DNA from 3 places in the Streptomyces sp. ME19-01-6 genome. Region 1 is predicted to be linked to each of the others. Evidence: riboswitches for the same ligand, from Rfam matches in the RefSeq annotation. Region 1 holds a riboswitch; each other region holds the start of a gene.

Evidence for each region. A riboswitch is a leader RNA that binds a small molecule or an ion and turns the genes downstream of it on or off. The one in region 1 is predicted to bind cyclic di-AMP.
Region 2: another riboswitch for cyclic di-AMP. It lies ahead of PV419_RS37395 (M23 family metallopeptidase); the one in region 1 lies ahead of PV419_RS25585 (transglycosylase family protein).
Region 3: another riboswitch for cyclic di-AMP. It lies ahead of PV419_RS17485 (NlpC/P60 family protein); the one in region 1 lies ahead of PV419_RS25585 (transglycosylase family protein).

The regions. Positions count from the first base shown of each region.
Region 1 covers NZ_JARAXF010000012.1:12,421-18,166, forward strand. The annotation lists gene PV419_RS25570 (HEXXH motif domain-containing protein) at 1-1,201, opposite strand, end outside; gene PV419_RS25575 (hypothetical protein) at 1,330-1,500, opposite strand; gene PV419_RS25580 (DUF4232 domain-containing protein) at 1,734-2,447, opposite strand; cyclic di-AMP (ydaO/yuaA leader) riboswitch at 2,801-2,982, shown strand; gene PV419_RS25585 (transglycosylase family protein) at 2,988-4,274, shown strand; gene PV419_RS25590 (dsRBD fold-containing protein) at 4,329-4,622, opposite strand; partial or broken gene PV419_RS25595 (phosphoribosyltransferase) at 4,640-5,281, opposite strand; gene PV419_RS25600 (hypothetical protein) at 5,470-5,709, shown strand; gene PV419_RS25605 (DUF72 domain-containing protein) at 5,706-5,746, shown strand, end outside.
Region 2 covers NZ_JARAXF010000024.1:28,586-34,331, forward strand. The annotation lists gene PV419_RS37385 (hypothetical protein) at 1-318, shown strand; gene PV419_RS37390 (aldo/keto reductase) at 414-1,391, opposite strand; gene PV419_RS37395 (M23 family metallopeptidase) at 1,583-2,728, opposite strand; cyclic di-AMP (ydaO/yuaA leader) riboswitch at 2,740-2,890, opposite strand; gene PV419_RS37400 (PP2C family protein-serine/threonine phosphatase) at 3,091-4,239, opposite strand; gene PV419_RS37405 (DUF6227 family protein) at 4,531-5,313, opposite strand.
Region 3 covers NZ_JARAXF010000006.1:348,096-353,841, forward strand. The annotation lists gene PV419_RS17470 (NlpC/P60 family protein) at 1-908, opposite strand, end outside; gene PV419_RS17475 (hypothetical protein) at 1,212-1,565, shown strand; gene PV419_RS17480 (L,D-transpeptidase) at 1,733-2,380, shown strand; gene PV419_RS17485 (NlpC/P60 family protein) at 2,429-3,595, opposite strand; cyclic di-AMP (ydaO/yuaA leader) riboswitch at 3,603-3,780, opposite strand; gene pcrA (DNA helicase PcrA) at 3,936-5,746, shown strand, end outside.

The DNA.
Region 1 (5,746 bases):
CCGCGTGGTCGCGCAGCGTCCGCAGTCCTTGGGCGGTCTGCGTACGCCGCAGCGCGAACTCGAACTCCGAAACGGCCCGTGTGGTCTCATCCGCTACGACATGCCTGTGGGACTGCCAGAACGCCGTGACGCCCAAGAAGGCGTACACGCCGTGCAGCAGACCGCGCAGCGGGCGGGGATCCGTGCGCCAGGGCGCGTAGTGGATCTCCTCCATGCCGCCGTGCATCAAGGGCACCAGGTCCAACAGCGCGCTGAGTTTGACGTGCTGGGCTTCGTGGATCAGCGAGGCGGCGAGGGTGGCCGAATCCGTCGGAGGGTTCAGCAGGACGCAGCCGTACGCCTCGGGCGACGAGGCGCTGAACGGTTCGACCCGGGCGGGGTAGCGCACGGGGACGACAGAGATCAGACAGCCGGCGACACCGGTCGGATCCACACTGCTCTGCCCGGCGACGAGCGCCCAGGCGCTGTCGAAGTGTTTCTGCCACCGCTCCGCCTCCGGTTCGCTCAGCCGCGTCGGAGCGGTGGGGCGCAGAAAGTCCCGATAGGGGTCGAGGTCGTCCAGGTAGGGCGAGCAGGGGTGGACGGGGTGGTGGCCGTGCAGCCGCCTCAGGGGCTGCCAGCCCTTGGCAGCGTCCCGGGTGAGGTCGGAGGGCAGCGGCACCGTGCGCGAACCGGCTCGTACGGTTCGCGCGCCCGCGCCATCGGCGGCGATCTCGGCGACCGGGGAGCCACAGCCCGCGAGTTCGGCGAAGCCCAGCGCGGGCAGCATGACCCCGCCGTCGCGGACCCCGACCGCGATCCGGAAGTCGATCCCCGCGAGGAGGGCCGCCGAGGCGGCCACGGTGTGCAGATAGCCGGTCTCCAGCCACAGCGGGACCTCGTCGGCCGTCTCCTGCGCGACGCCGCGCAGTCTGCGCACACAACGGCTGAGCCAGGCGCCCACCTGAGGGTGCAGCAGCAGGCGTGCCACGCTGGACGGGCTGCGCCGCTCGGCCCGTATCAGCAGTTCCCATGCCTCACGCGGCGCGGGCAGTGGCCCCGGCACGCCGGGATGGGAGGAGGCGAGGTCGGTCAACGCGCGTAGCAGGAGCATAAGACGGCTGCGCTGGCCCGCCCGTAACTCGGCGATCGCGGACACTCCCCCACCGCCATGCGCCAACTCCTCGAAGCACGCCGTGGACAGCCGGTGGTGACGGCTCATCGGGGGCGCGGCCGGCGGTCGGCTGCGGTGCGGGGACGGGAGCAGGGAGGGAGGGCCAGCTGAATAGTCCGCCGGCATGGCCGCCTTTCTTGGTGGGGTGAATGCTGTCGCGCCACGCCGGGATTCCATCAACAGCCCGATGACGACGCGGCGGCCGTCGCGAGGGTCGGCGGGGACTGTACGAGTTCGAGCAATCGCCGGGTCGCGAGGGTGAACTCCTGACTGTCGCCCAGTTCTTCAAGCGTCGTTCCCGAGAGGTCCACCAACTCCGTCTCGACCCCGGTCGCCGCTCGCTCCATGACATGTCCCCCTCTAGACGCTCCGTGCCGGCTCAGGCGAGGCCTCTTCCATGGTGGCCCACCCGATAATGATTGCGGAAGGGCGAAAGGGGCCAGTGGGTGTCGGGTCCATCAAGATTTTCGGACACCCAGGGGCGTCATGTGGCCGCACTTCCCGGCCAATTCATTTCCGGCGCGTCCGGTCGGGCGCGGGGCGGGGACAGCGGTTCCGCGCCCGGCCGTGGCGCTCCGGGTCAGGGCTGGGAACCCGGCTCGAGGGCGGTGACTTCGAATACGCCCCCGCAGACCTGGAGGGAGCGCGCCGACGTCTTCATGGAACGGTAGGAGTCCGGCGGGTAGGCGCGAATTCGGGACGCGGTCCGCCAACAGGGCTTGTCAGAGAGGCCTTTGTTGAGGGTGTGCAGACTCGCGTAGGCGCTGTCGCCGGGTTTCAGGACGATCGTGGGCCGCGCCGGTCCTCGGCGGGTGGCGGGATCGCCGATAGCCGCGCCGGGGGCGTCGAGCAGGGAAACGCCGGGAAAGCCCGTCAGCGTGCAACTGGTCTCGCCGGTATTGGTGAAGGCCAGCGGAACATAGACATTGCCCGCGCCGATATCCGCCCGGCCGGTGGAGAGTTTCAACTGATCCTGGGAGCAGACGCGGCGCGCGGCGGGCGGGGCGGCGGAGGCTCCCTCGGTGGCGACGGACGGCTTGGCCGCGGTCGGCGTCTTCGCGGGGGTCGAGGCCGGGGCGGCGTCGTCCCCGGTCTCGCTCGGCTCGGCTGTGCCGGGCCGGGCGGCGCTCGTGGCCGAGTGGGGCGCGTCGGCGGAGCCGGGCGGCGCGGGCGCCCCCGAGTCCTGATCGGTGCCGCAGGCCGTGACCGCGGCCAGCGCGCCGATGAGCAGTGCGGATACGGATAAGACCGGCGGCCGACGCCTCGCGGGCGTCCCGCCGTACCGCTGAGCCATGGGCAACCTCCTGTGGGTCGGACATCCAGCGGCTCGTCAGCCACCGCGCCGGGTGCCCCGACATTCCCCGTCCATTCCCCTTCGACTCCTCTTCCCCCGATCGACGCCCTTATGTCTCCATGGCATTAATCGCATAACAGGGGCAATTCGGCATTACGGATTCCACGCCACAATCACCCCACCCGGAAAGCCGTGACGCGGATCACAGTTCATCATGGACGTGATCGATTTCCGGACACAGGTCCGTCGAGACCTTGTCGTGACCAAAACGATGTGTTTACTGTGCGGCACCCGTCGCATTCCATGCACGGGTCTCTCCTCCGCCGGAGCGCCGAGTCCTGCCGTGGCGGAGGAGTGACACGACGACCTGTCACGGCAGGAGCGGGGGAACCAGGTAGGCGCCGTGCCGCGCGATATCGGGCGGGACGGCTAGGGGTGAAGTCGCGCCACGGTGCCGGGGGCACCGAGAAGGGCGCGGCCGGGCAGCTCCCGCCCGAACCCGACAGCTCACCTCGCAGGCGTCAGGAGAGGATGAGCTCAATGGCTGCACGCGGACGTCACCGCCGGCCCCGGCCCCGCCGCGTCTCCCGCGCCTCGCTCGCGTTCACCGCGGGCGGCGCCGGCGTCGCGCTGCCCCTCATAGGCGTCGGCCAGGCGAACGCCGCCTCCGTCGACACCTGGGACAAGGTGGCGGAGTGTGAGTCCACCGACAACTGGAGCATCAACACCGGGAACGGCTACTACGGCGGCCTGCAGTTCTCCCAGTCCACCTGGGAGGCGTTCGGGGGGACGTCCTTCGCGCCCCGGGCCGACCTGGCCTCCAAGGACCAGCAGATAGCCATCGCCGAGAAGGTGCTCGACGCCCAGGGCCCCGGCGCCTGGCCGGTCTGCTCGGTCAAGGCGGGCCTGACCCGCGGCGGCCAACCCGCGGACGTCTCCCCCGGCAGCTCGCAGGCCACTCCCAAGGCGGCCCCGAAGGCCGCCCCCAAAGCCGCTCCGAAGGCCACCACCAAGGCCGTCGATCAGAGCGCCGCCGCCGGGCGCTCCGGCTCCTCGTACACCGTGGTCAGCGGCGACACCCTGTCCCGGATAGCCGACGCGCAGGACATGGACGGCGTCGGCGGCTGGCAGCAGCTCTACGAGACCAACCGCCGGGTCATCGGCGGCGACCCGGACCTGATCTACCCCGGCCAGAAGCTCACCCTCGACGGAAGCCGGTCCCCGGCCGGGCAGGAGCGCGAGAGCCGACCGGCCGAGCAGACGGACCGGGCCAAGCAGACGGACCAGTCCAAGCAGCGCGCGGAACAGGCGGCCAAGCAGCGCGCCGAGCAGGCGGCCAAGCAGCGGGTCGAGCAGGCGCAGAAGGCACGGCAGAAAGCCAAGCAGTCCGGCTCGGCGGCGCACCCGTCCTCCTCATCGTCATCCTTCACCACGCCGGTCGCCGGCCACGGCATCGGCACCGCCTACGGCGTCTCCGGCAGCAACTGGTCCAGCGGCCATCACACCGGGGTCGACTTCCCCGTCGCCACCGGAACGCAGGTGCGGGCGGTGGGCTCGGCCGAGGTGGTCGCCGCGGGCTGGGGCGGCGCGTACGGCTACCAGGTCGTGCTGCGCCACTCCGACGGCATGTACAGCCAGTACGCGCACATGTCCGCGCTGTCCGTCCACGTCGGCCAGACGGTCTCCGGCGGCCAGCAGATCGGCCGGTCCGGGGCGACCGGCAACGTGACCGGACCGCATGTGCACTTCGAGGTGCGCACCGGGCCCGACTACGGCTCGGACGTCAACCCGCTCGCCTATCTCCGGTCCAAGGGCGTCCAGATCTGAGACGGGTGTCATGAAGGGTGCTCTGCCGCGGCCCGAGGCCGCGGCAGACCCGCCCTACATCACCAGATGTGCCTTCGCGTGCGTGACCTCCTCGATGTCACCGCCCGCCTTCGAGATCAGCCGGTGAGCGAGGTTGTTCAGCGCACGTGCCGCCGCGATCTCCTCGCCGACCCGCGGCTGAGCCGGGTCGTCGGGGTTCCGGTTCGCCCGGCCCTGAGCCAGCATCTCGGTACCGTCGTGCATCCTCAGCCGGACGACCGCCTCGGTCAGGGGTCCGAGCTCACGGAACTCCATTTCGATGTCGCATCCCACGATCGTCTCCATCGCGGTCATCACCTCCTGCTTCATCTACCAGGATGCGCCTCACCCGGCATCCCGGTCGACCGGGAGAGCAACTCGACGACCTCGGCGTCGCCGGTCTGGGAGAAGTCCTCGTACCACTCGCCGACCGCCGAGAACTCCGCGGGCGTGGACAGGCACACCACGTCGTCCGCGTCCTGCCGCAGCGCCTCGGCCGCGTCCGGCGGCGCGACCGGGACCGCCAGCACCACCCGGGCCGCGCCTTGGGCGCGGGCGACCCGGCAGGCGGCCCGGGCCGTGGCGCCGGTGGCGATCCCGTCATCCACGACGATCACCGTCCGGCCGCTGACCGCGACCCGCGCCCGGCCGCGCCGGAACCGCCGCGCCTGCCGTGCCAGCTCCTCCTCCTCGGTCCGCTCCACCTCCTCGAGCTCCTCCTTGCCCGCCCGGCTCATCCGCACGATCGCGTCGTGCACCACGCGTACCCCGCCCTCGCCGATGGCACCGAAGCCCAGCTCGCGGTGGCAGGGGACACCGAGCTTGCGGACGATGATGACGTCCAGGGGTGCCTTCAGCTCCCGCGCCACCTCGAAGGCCACCGGCACCCCGCCCCGCGGCAGCCCGAGCACCACGGGGTCCTCGCTGCTCAGCGGGCGCAGCCGGGCGGCCAGACGCCGCCCGGCGTCCGCGCGGTCGACGAAGATCATGACGCACCCCCTAGCACGAAGATCATGACTCAGCCCCTGGCGCGGGGAGACCCGAGCCGACCCGGAGCCGGGAGACCCGGCCCACCCTTACGACTCCATCCGAAGATTCCCCTGTCCGCAAACCGACGGGGACCCGGTCGGCCCGCGTCGACGCGCGGAAGCGGGCCGGATCGGCCCACCCTGGAAGCATGGAGAACGCCACGGATCCGAGCGAGTCCGGCCATCTCGTCTTCGTGGACGCGTACGACGCGGACACCAGGTACCGGCGGGTGTGGCTGCGGGGCCTGGGCTGGGAGCCGCTGGAGCGGGAGGAGTTCGAGCCGCGCGTACGACGGCTGTTCCCGGGCATCGACCTGGACGACCCCGAGCAGGTCCACTGGGTCGACCGGCCGGGCCAGTGGCCGCCCTGGCATCCGGGCGAAGCATGACCGTCCTCGTCGGCACCTCGGGGTGGCAGTACAAGGA
Region 2 (5,746 bases), on a different contig from region 1:
ATGGCCGGAATCCCGGCAGGTGTGGTGGCCGCGGGCGGGCTCGTCGGCGGGTACGGGGTCGCGCGCTGGACCAAGAAGCGGCAGCTGGGCGGGGTGGCGCTGGCGGCGGCCGGGGTCGTGGCCGCGCGCGGGTGGCAGCAGAAGGCGGGGACCGGAACGGCGGCGGTGCTGAGCGGCCTGTACGTCGCGGCCTTCGCCGGGTCGCATCCGCTCGCCAAGAAGTTGGGCGCCTGGCCCTCCGTCCTCACCGTGGCCGGCGGGGTCGCCGCCGCGTCCTGGGCCGCTGCCGACCGGCGGAGCGTCGCAGCGGCCGCCTAGCCCCGCACTTTGTGGTGAGTATGAGACAGGGACACGCCGTGACGTCGGCGTGTCCCTGTCTCATACTCACCACAAACGCATAAGCGGCGAAGCCCTTACTCCGCTGCCGACGTCAGCAGCGCCAGCTCCTCCCGCGTCAGCTTCAGGTCCGCCACCGCCAGCAGCGCCGGAAGCTGGTCCACCGTGCGCGCGCTCGCGATCGGGGCCACGACCGTGGGCTGGGCCGCCAGCCAGGCCAGGGCGACCGTCGCGTGCTCGGCGCCGTGGTTCGCGGCCACGTCGTCGAGGGCGGCGAGGACCTTCTGGCCGCGCTCGGTCTCCAGGTGCTTGGCCGCGCCCTGGGCGCGGGCGCTGTCGACCGAGGCGCCGGGGCGGTACTTGCCGGTGAGGAAGCCGGACGCGAGGGAGTAGTACGGGACGGTCGCCACGCCGTGGCGGGCGGCGACGTCGGCGAGCGGGCCCTCGAAGGTGTCGCGGGAGACCAGGTTGTAGTGCGGCTGCAGGGCCACGTAACGGGCCAGGTCCTCCTTCGCCGAGAAGTCCAGGGACGCCTCGAGGCGCTCGGCGGAGATGTTGGAGGCCGCGATCTCGCGGACCTTGCCCGCCTTCACCAGCTCGTCCAGCGTGGAGATGATCTCCTCCACCGGCACCGAGGTGTCGTCGTAGTGCGTGTAGTAGAGATCGATGTAGTCGGTGCGCAGGCGCTTCAGGGACTCGTCGACGCCCGCCTTGATCGCCGCGGCGGACAGGCCGCGGGGCGTCGGGACGCCGGCGCCCACCTTGGTCGCGAGGACGATGCCGGAGCGGTTGCCCCGGGAGGCGAACCAGTTACCGAGGATGGTCTCGGACTCCCCGCCCGAGTTGCCCGGCGCCCACGCGGAGTAGACGTCCGCGGTGTCGATGAAGTTGCCGTTTGCCGCCGCGTAGGCGTCGAGCACGGCGAAGGACTCGGCTTCGTCAGCCGTCCAGCCGAAGACGTTGCCGCCGAGGGAGAGCGGGGATACGGACAGGTCGCCGATCCGCTTGCGGTTGTCGGTCTGCTTGGTGCCCTTGGTGTCCTTGGTGTCAGCCATGCGTTGTTTCAGCGCGGTGGCGGAGCAGGGTATTCCGGCGTCCGGGGCAATGATCGGCAAAAAGACCGGCGGCCCTGGCGTCAAGGGGGGAGAGAGCGCCAAGGCCGCCGGGGTATGGGGACCCGGTCAGCAGGTCATCGGTCCGACGTCGCCGGGGATGGGGACGGGGACGGGGACGGGGGTCGCGGCGGTCACGGGTTCAGGCCGTGGTCGCGGAGCCAGGGCATCGGGTCGATCGGGCTGCCACCGCCCGGCCGGACCTCCAAGTGGAGGTGCGGGCCGGTCACATTGCCGGTGGCGCCGACACGGCCGATGACCTCGCCCGTCGTCACCGAGCCCGACGTACGGACCATCGACGACAGGTGGCAGAACCAGAGCTCGGTGCCGTCATTCAGCTTGAGCACGATGCGGTAGCCGTACGAACCGGCCCACCCGGCCGAGGTGATCGTACCGCCGTGCACCGCCTTGACCGGGGTGCCGGTCGGGGCGGCGAAGTCCTGGCCGGTGTGGTCGGCCGACCACATGTCACCGGCCTGGCCGAAGGACGCGGTCAGGGTGTACGAGACGACGGGGAGGGTGTACTGGGCGGCGAGCTTGGCCAGGCGCTCGGCCTCGGCCTTCTTCCGGGCCGCCTCCTCCGCCTTCCGCTTGGCCTCGGCCGCGGCGGCCTTCTTCTCGGCCTCGGCCTCGGCCTGCCGCTTGTCCTCCGCGTCGGCGGCCTTCTTGGCAGCGGCGGCGGCCTTCGTGGCGGCCGCGTCGGCCGCGGCCACGCGCTGCGACTCGTCGGCGGCGTTCTGCTGGTTCTCGGCCTGCTGCAGGATGCGGGCGCGCAGCGCCTCGCCCGCGTCGGTGGCGCCGTTCGCCTCGTCCTCGGAGGTCAGGCCCGCCTGGGAGAGGGGGGCGGCCGCGGAGGTCGAGGAGTCGCCGGAGCCTGAGTCCGACAGCAGCGAGCCGATGCCGGGCAGGTCCTCCGCGTCGGGGAGGACGTCCCGCACCTTGTCGGCGACGTGGGCGAGGTCCGGCATGGATATGGGGGCCTTGGGGCGGTCCTTGGCGCTCGCCATCCCGCCCGCGCCGACCGCCGCGATCACGCCGACGCCGAGGACGGCGCCGCTGCGCGCCATCGTGCCGCCGCGCTGCTTGGCGACGCGGTGCCGACCGCGCACCGGGGCTATGGATTCCTCAGTGGGATTCCACTCGTCCCACGTCTCGGTGTCCTGGTCGGCCCTCGCCTCGGCGGCCGGTTCGAACCAGGAGCCGTAGCGGGTGGCTGTCCCCGCTCCGGCGCCGGATGTGCGGGACGGAGCTTCTTCAAGGGCAGACCTGTTGGACGCCACGCGGGCGCACTCCTTTCCTTCCCTCTCGCCTACCGGGTTAGCTGACGGGTTCGGAGCAGGAAGGTCTCCTACGGGTCAGGTTCGACCCGATTCACCCCAAGGTTGGTGGTTCCCCGGTTCCCTTGGTGTTGCTGTGCGTACGGGATTCGGCGACGGCGCACGGTGCCGCCTCTTGCGACGGCTGTAACGACCGCGCTGCGTTATCGAACGTTAATAGAGAGCGTGACCTGATTCCAAGCAGTTCCCGGGAATCAGAGGAACCTTTGAGGTGAACTTAACGCCCAACACGGGACGCAAGGGGGCAAGTCGACAGCACCCTGAGCACACTCGGAAACACCCTCGAACCGATCGTGCGTCAATTGTTATCCGGAGGGATCATGTTCCACTACGGAGCGTGTCAGCGTGGTGGCCTGTTCATGGTCCGCGCCCGTCGTCACCGAGGTCCGGCACAGCGCCAGCAGCGCCATGTCGTCCGCGGTCCCGCCGCCCGTATGCCGCTCCACATCCCCCACCAACGCGTCGAGCAGTTCCACTGGTCCGGCGAAGCGGCGGCCGCGCAGCCGGACCGCCGGGTCGTAGAACGTGCCGTGCGCGTCGCGCGCCTCGCTCACCCCGTCGGTGAACAGCAGCAGGGTCACCCCCTCCGCGAACGGCAGCTCCTCCACCCGGTCCGGCCACGCCCCCAGGTCGCCCATCCCCAGCGGCAGCGCCGGCATCTCGGGGTCGGCGGGGCGCACCGAGCCCTCCCCGTCCAGCAGCAGCGGCGACGGGTGGCCGCGGTTGATCATGCGGAGCAGGGAGTCGCCGCGGGGGATCTCGGCCAGCACCGCCGTGATGAACCCCTCGGCCTGCTCGATGTCGGCCCGCCGGGCCCGCTCGCGCTGCAGCGCCCGCTCCAGCCGCAGCGCGAGCCCCTCCAGCGTGGCCTCCTGCTCGGCGGCCTCCCGGAAGGCGCCGATGATGATGGCGACCAACTCGACCGACCCCAGCCCCTTGCCCCGTACGTCGCCGATGACCATCCGTACGCCGTGCGGGGTGTCCTGCACGGCGTACAGGTCGCCGCCGATCGCGGCGTCCTGCTCGGCCGCCACATAGCGGGCCGCGACGTCCAGGCCGGCCAGGCGGGCCGGCGGCACGGGCAGTACGGCGCGCTGGGCCGCCTCCGCGATGCCGCGCGCCGAGGCCAGCCTTCGGTCGCCGCGGCGGACGACACGGTTGATGAGGAGGGCCAGCAGGGCGACCGTCACGACGGTGGCGATCTCGGCGGCCGACTGGACCCAGTCCCTGACGCCGTGGAACTCGGCCAGCAGACAGGCGGCGGCGACGGCAACGGCCGCGGTGAGGGCGGTCAGCCGCAGCGGGTGGAACGAGGCGGCGACCAGCGGGGCGGCGGCGAGGAAGGGGGCGGCGGTGTAGGCGGCCGGGGTGGTGGTGTCGAAGACGACCCCGCCCACGATCACCACGCCGGGGAGCCAGGGCGCGAGGCGGCGGCCGGCGATGCTTCTGGGCATCTCCTCGCCCGCGCGGCGCGAGTCCGCGCGCGGTTGCCCGTGCCGGGGCGCACGCGGTCTCGTACGCCGCCTCATGGCCTTGGACGCCGTCTCATGCGCGGGCTCGTACGGGCCCGCGTACAGGCACTCGTACGGACACTCACCCGGGCACTCGTACGGGCGCCCGAACGAGCCCTGCTCCCTCGCACCCGCACCGGTCGCTCTCGCTTTCCCCTGGTCCGCTCTCGCCGCCCTCACCAGGCTCCCGGGTGACGGGGCGTCGGGCGAGTCGGTGTGGGCCAGGTGGGTGCGTCAGAGGTCGACGCCGAGCGCGCGGGCGTGGCGGTCCGCCGCCAGCTCGGCGGAGACCTCGTCGAGATACACCTCGCACACCAGCCGCCCGTCGGCGGTCAGGTTGTGCTCCAGCTCCCACAGGACGATCTCGTCCCCGCCGGCCAGGAGGAACGCGTGCTCATAGAAGCGGCACCAGGTGGCGTCGGGGCCGCCGGGGCGGCGGCGCGGCTTCGGAGCCAGCGCGATGTCATGGGCGAACGCCGTGGCGAGCAGCTGCTCGGTGTCCGGCCCAGGCCGGTCGGGGTTCTCCGCGCGGCGCAGGACGCGGCGGGCGTGGTCGGCCGAGTTGTCGGACACGTACGCGCGCGGGGTCTCCACCGGCGCGACGGCGTGCAGCAGTTGCTCCGGCAGCCAGAGCGGTAACCCCTCCAGCTCGTCCCAGCGGGCGCCGCCGATCCGCTCGTGCACCCGGCGCTCCGCCAGGGCCAGGGCGTCCTCGTCGGCGTAGAGCTCGAAGAGCGGACGGCGGTCCTGGCCGGTGTTGTGCTCCAGCTCCCACAGCAGCAGGCTGCTGCCGTCGGGGAGCAGGAAGATGTGGCGGTAGGTGCTGTAGCCGAGCGGGCCCAAGGGCTCGTTGCACTGCCGGCAGGAGCGCAGCTCGGACTGGTGCATCAAGGCGTCGCCGGCCCGGCCCAGCACCGCCTCGTCGATCTCGAAACCGTTCTGCGCGCGGGCGAGAAGCCCTTCCAGGTGTTCGGCCGGCGTGCCGCCGCCACCCGCGCCCGCTCGTGAATGCCCCATGCCTGTCTCCTCCCGCCTCCCGGCCGTCCGCTCGCCGTCCCCCCGGCGACTCTTCTCGCGCACTTACCGTAGCGGCGCGAACACAGGCCGCGCGTGCGGTTCGGGCGAAGCCGTCTGTGGGCCGAGCCTTACTCACTCCTGCGCCGGGACGCCCGGATATATCACTCGTTCGGCCCGTCGAACAACCCGGACGGGGGGATTCCGGTCCCGCGTGGGGTTGACGGGCCCCTTTCGCATTTCGCTTAAGAGCCTTCCCGCTCGCCCGTCACCTGGAGCCCAACCGGCCGGATTCCTTGCGGGAAGCCGCAAGGCGAGCGAGGCAAAAGGGCGACCAATTATGCCGGACGAGTGAAGGTGAAAGCCAACCCGAAGCTTTTACAGATTTTCTTCGTTGACGTGGATATCCGCGATTCCGCGGCAGACACCCGGGAGG
Region 3 (5,746 bases), on a different contig from region 1:
AGCTCGGTGCGCGAGACCCGTCGGCCCGCGTTGATCTGGGTGTAGGTGGTGCGCGGCAGGGCCACCCCGGCGGCTTGCCAGGCGGCCTGGGTGAGCCCCGAGCAGTCGTAGCCGTGCGGGCCGGTCGCGCCCCAGATGTACGGCTTGCCGAGCGCCCCGTACGCGTATGAGACGGCGCGGGCCGCGCGGCCCGACGTGGTGTACGGCGCGGCGCCGGTCCGGGTGCCCTGAGCCTCCCGGCCCTTCTGAGCTGCCCGGGCCTCCTGAGCCTCGCGGGCCTTCTGGGCCTCGTAGCGGCGGCGCTGCTCGCTGGTCAGCCGGTCGAGGAGGGCCTGGGCGGCGGCGAGCTTCTTCCGGGCGGCGCCCTTGTGCCGGGCGAGCGCCGCCTGGGCTCCGCGCAGCTGGTCGAGCCGGTCCTGCGCCTCGCCGCGTACCTGGCGTAACTTCCGGGCCTGGCGGGAGAGGCCCGCGACGGCGGCGGCCTGGCGGCTGCCCACGCGGTCGGCGAGCGAGGCGCGCCGCAGATACTGCTCGGGGGAGGAGGACAGCGCGAGCTGGAGGGTGGGCGCGACGGTGCCGGAGCGGTACTGGGCGGCGGCGAAGGCGCCCAGCGCGTTGCGCGAGGCGTTCAGCCGCGCCGTTCTGCGGGCCGCCTCGTCGCGCAGCTGGTCGAGCGCCTGGCGGGCCTTGCCCGCCTTCTCCTTCGCGCCGTTGTACTTCTCGTTGGCCTCCTCGGCCTCCCGCTGGTACCGGTCCACCTTCTCCCTCACCTGGGCGGTGGTGAGGCGGGTCTCGGCGTGGCCGGTGCCGCTCATGGCGGTGGCGGCGGCCCCCGCGAGGGCGACGGCGGCGGTCCAGGCGGTCCCGCCCGTGAGCGAGCGCTGCTTGGGCTTCCTGTGCGACGCCACGGCGGCGGGTCACCTTCCCTTTTCATCGCGGTCCTGCGCATATCTGGCAGGTGGCAGCCCGCCCATGAGGCGGGGACCCTCGGTTGACGGGAAGCGGACTGCCACCTGGGGGAGGAAGCTAGGCGGGCGGGCACGGGCGGGCGGTGCGATGAACGGGAGTGGACGGATTCGGTGTCCTGCTGCCCATAACCGACCGCCCGGCGCACGGCCGTCGATGATTCGCGGGGCGGCCGTGATCGAAGCGACGATCGTGACCCACCCGGTTGCCGGGGGCTGCTATGGGCAGGGCTACGCTCGCCAACCATGGACGTCCTCATCAATGTCTTCGTCGGGCTGCACATCGTCGGCATCGCCGCGCTGCTCGGCGGCTTCCTGGCGCAGCTGAAGCCGATGCGCGCGGGCGAGGGGCGGATGACCCCGGGGATGCTGCACGGCGCGCTGACCATGCTGGTGACCGGTGCCGCGCTGGTGGGGCTCAACCAGGCCGACGACAACAGCGTCAACAACATCAAGATCGGTGTGAAGCTGGCGCTGCTGATCGTGATCCTGGGGCTGGTCTATGTGAAGCGCGACGAGGAGAAGGTCGAGTCGGCGGCCCTCGGCGCGGTGGGGCTGCTGACCACGGCCAACATCTTCATCGCCGTCCTGTGGACCTGATACGCGCACGCCGCACCCGCGTACGAGCCCGCGAGTGACTGTCAGGTTCCGCACAACCTGTTGGCCCCACTGTCTGTCTCACCAGGTAAGGCAGGCGAAGGGAGCGGGCAGTGGGGGTACTTGCGGGATGGGGCCGCCGTACGGGCGTGGCCTTGGGGGTAGCGGGGATGGTGGTGCCGCTGGCGGTCGCGCTCGGCACTCCGGCGCAGGCCGCCTCGTCGTGCACGACGAGCATCGGGCCGTACCAGAAACAGGTGGAGAAGTTCCTGGGCCGCCCGGTGGACGGGCGGCAGTCGCGGACGGACTGTCTGGCGATTCAGAAGTTCCAGGTCAACCACGGCATCAGCCCGACCATCGGCTACGCCGGGCCGGTCACCTGGGGCGTGATGAAGCTGATCAACTCGCAGAAGGCGGCCGGGCACAACCCGAACAAGGCGAAAAAGTGCCCCACCAACAAGGGCCGCATCGCCTGCGTGGACCTCACCCGCCAGCTGAGCTGGATCCAGGACGGCTCGCGGCTGGTGTACGGCCCGGTGCCGGTGCGCACCGGCCGCGACCGGTATGAGACCCGGGGCGGGCTGAAGAAGATCTACTGGCGGAACATCGACCACTGGTCGACGATCTACGACGTCCCGATGCCGTACAGCCAGTTCTTCGATGGCGGCCAGGCCTTCCACTCCATCGCGGGGAGCGTGTGGTCGCCGCCCGGCTCCCACGGCTGCGTCAACATGCGCAAGAGCGACGCCAAGAAGTACTGGAGCCTGCTGCGCAACGGCGACGACGTGTACGTCTACGGCCGCAAGCCCGGCACCTGAGCCGCCGCCGTCCGGGTCCCGGAGAGCCCTCCGGGACCCGGGCAGCCGCTACGCGGGGCGGACGCTCCCGTAGATCGGCATCTCGGTGATCGGCGCGATCTTGACCACATCGCCCGGCTTCGGGGCGTGGATCATCATCCCGTCGCCTATGTAGAGGCCGACATGGCTGATGTCGTCATAGAAGAAGACGAGATCGCCCGGCTCGAGGTCGGAGGTCGACACGCGGGTGCCGACCTTCACCTGGTCCCAGGTGGTGCGCGGCAGTGAGACCCCGGCGGCCTTCCAGGCGGCCTGGGTGAGCCCCGAGCAGTCGTAGGAGTTGGGGCCGGTCGCGCCCCAGACGTACGGCTTGCCGAGCTGCGACCGCGCGAAGGCGATGGCCTTGTCGGCCTTGGTGGCGTACGAGCCGGAGGAGCCCGAAGACCCCGAGGAGCCGGTGGATCCCGAGGACCCCGAGCCGCTGCCCTGGTTCTGCTGCTGCTCCTGTTGCCGCTTGGCCGCCGCCTCCCGCTGCTTCTGCGCCAGCTCCGCCGCCTTGCGCCGAGCCTCCTCTTCCTTCTTCTTCTCGATCGCCGCCAGCCGCGCCTTCTCCTCGGCGGTCAGCTTCGACAGCAGCTGACGGGCCTGGGTGAGCTTGTCCTGGACGGTCTTCTTCCTGGTCTTCAGCTGCTGCTGCGACCGGGTCAGCGAGGCCAGGCTCTCGCCGGCCTTCATACGCTCCTTGGCGGCCTTGGCCTGCTGCGACAGGAAGTCGTCGACGGCCTGCTTCTGCTCGCCGGTCAGCCGGTCCATCAGATGGGACTGGTCGAAGAAGTCCTGCGGGTCGGAGGCGAACAGCAGGGTCGCGGTGCTGGAGGCCATGCCGCCGTCGCGGTACTGCGCCGCCGCGTAGCTGCCCAGCTTGCGCCGTGCCTCGTTCAGCTTCTCGGTGCGCTTGGCGACGCTGTCCAGCAGCCGGTCGACCTTGGCGCGCTGCTCGCCGGTGCGCTCCTTGGCGGCGTTGTAGCTCTGGGTCGCGGATTCGGCCTGGTGGTAGAGCGTGTCGACCTTTTTCTTGACCTCTTCGACCGTCGGCTTGGGCTTGCCGGGCTCGGCGCTCGCCGTCTGGGAGAGGAGGGTGACGGAGGCCAGGGCGGCCGTGGTGACCCCGACGGCCGTGCGGCGGCCGGTGGCCGAGTCCAGTATTCGGGTCCGCGGCTTGCGGTGCGACGCCAAAGGAGGCGACTCCTTCCGTGGACCGCCTACCGGGTTAGCTGTCGGGTTCGGGCGTCGGAAGGCTGCCCTACGGGCCGTGCGGCGGACGGTTGGCGTCGCCGCGTGGCCCGATTCACCCCAGTGGTACGTCTGGGTCCCCGGCTCCGGCTGCCTCGCGGCGGGGCCGGACTCGGCGGAGACAGCCCGTGTCGACGCGGTCGCCGACGGGTTCCGGACCGTCTGACGCAGGACGGTAGCGGGCTCGTGGGGCTTGTGTGAAGTCTGTGTTCGAATTGCCCCGAAACCGTTTCGTGATATCCGCACGTACGCTGTCAGTGCGGCGGCCTAGACTCGGTGAGCGATGAGCAGCCTCTTTGACGACAGCTTCCTGGCGGACCTCGGGCCCTCGGACGAGGAGCCTCCGCCGCCCGAGGACGACGGCCGGCCCACCGCCGAGGACGTCCCGCACGACCTCTTCGGCGGGGCGTTCGACGCGCCCGCCCCCAAGGACGCGTACTACCGCGACGGCGCGGCGCGGCCCGCGGTGGACCCGGCCGCGCTGCTGGAGGGGATGAACGAGCAGCAGCGGGCCGCCGTGGTGCACACCGGCTCGCCGCTGCTGATCGTCGCGGGCGCCGGGTCCGGCAAGACCCGGGTGCTCACCCACCGCATCGCGTATCTGCTCGGCGCGCGCCAGGTGCACCCCGGCCAGATCCTCGCCATCACCTTCACCAACAAGGCCGCGGGTGAGATGAAGGAGCGGGTCGAGGAGCTGGTCGGGCCGCGCGCGAAGGTCATGTGGGTGTCGACCTTCCACAGCGCCTGTGTGCGCATCCTGCGCCGGGAGTCCAAGAAGCTCGGCTTCACGTCCTCCTTCTCGATCTACGACGCGGCCGACTCCAAGCGGCTGATGGCGCTGGTGTGCCGGGACCTCGACCTCGACCCGAAGCGGTATCCGCCCAAGTCCTTCAGCGCCAAGGTCTCCAACCTGAAGAACGAGCTCATCGACGAGGAGACCTTCGCCGGACAGGCCTCGGACGGCTTCGAGAAGACGCTCGCCGAGGCGTATGCGATGTACCAGTCGCGGCTGCGTGAGGCCAACGCGCTCGACTTCGACGACATCATCATGACGACGGTCAATCTGCTCCAGGCGTTCCCGGACGTCGCCGAGCACTACCGCCGCCGCTTCCGGCACGTCCTGGTCGACGAGTACCAGGACACCAACCACGCGCAGTACACGCTGGTGCGCGAGCTGGTGGGGACGGGCCCGGTGGCCGCCGCCGACGGCGGGCAGGGCGAGGGCGGCGACGGCGAGGCGCTCGGGGCCGCCGAGCTGTGCGTGGTGGGCGATGCCGACCAGTCGATCTACGCCTTCCGGGGCGCCACCATCCGTAACATCCTCCAGTTCGAGGAGGACTACCCGGACGCCACGACCATCCTCCTGGAGCAGAACTACCGCTCCACACAGACGATCCTCAGCGCGGCCAACGCCGTCATCGAGCGCAATGAGAACCGGCGCCCGAAGAACCTCTGGACCGACGCCGGCGCCGGGGCGACCATCACCGGCTATGTGGCCGACACCGAGCACGACGAGGCGCAGTTCGTCGCCGACGAGATCGACCGGCTGACGGACGCGGGCGAGGCCAGAGCCGGGGACGTCGCCGTCTTCTACCGGACCAACGCCCAGTCCCGTGTCTTCGAAGAGATCTTCATCCGGGTCGGGCTGCCGTACAAGGTCGTCGGCGGCGTGCGCTTCTACGAGCGCAAGGAGGTCCGCGACGTCCTCGCGTATCTGCGGGTGCTGGCCAACCCGGAGGACTCCGTCCCGCTGCGCCGGATTCTGAATGTGCCCAAGCGCGGCATCGGCGAGCGCGCCGAGGCGATGATCGACGCGCTGGCGCTGCGCGAGAAGACCACCTTCCCGCAGGCGCTGCGCCGGGTCGACGAGGCGTACGGCATGGCGGCCCGCTCGGCCAACGCGGTGAAGCGGTTCAACGTGCTGATGGAGGAGTTGCGCACGATCGCCGAGTCGGGGGCGGGGCCGGCCACCGTACTGGAGGCGGTGCTGGAGCGCACGGGCTATCTGGCGGAGCTGCAGGCGTCCACGGACCCCCAGGACGAGACCCGCATCGAGAACCTCCAGGAGCTGGCGGCCGTCGCCCTGGAGTACGA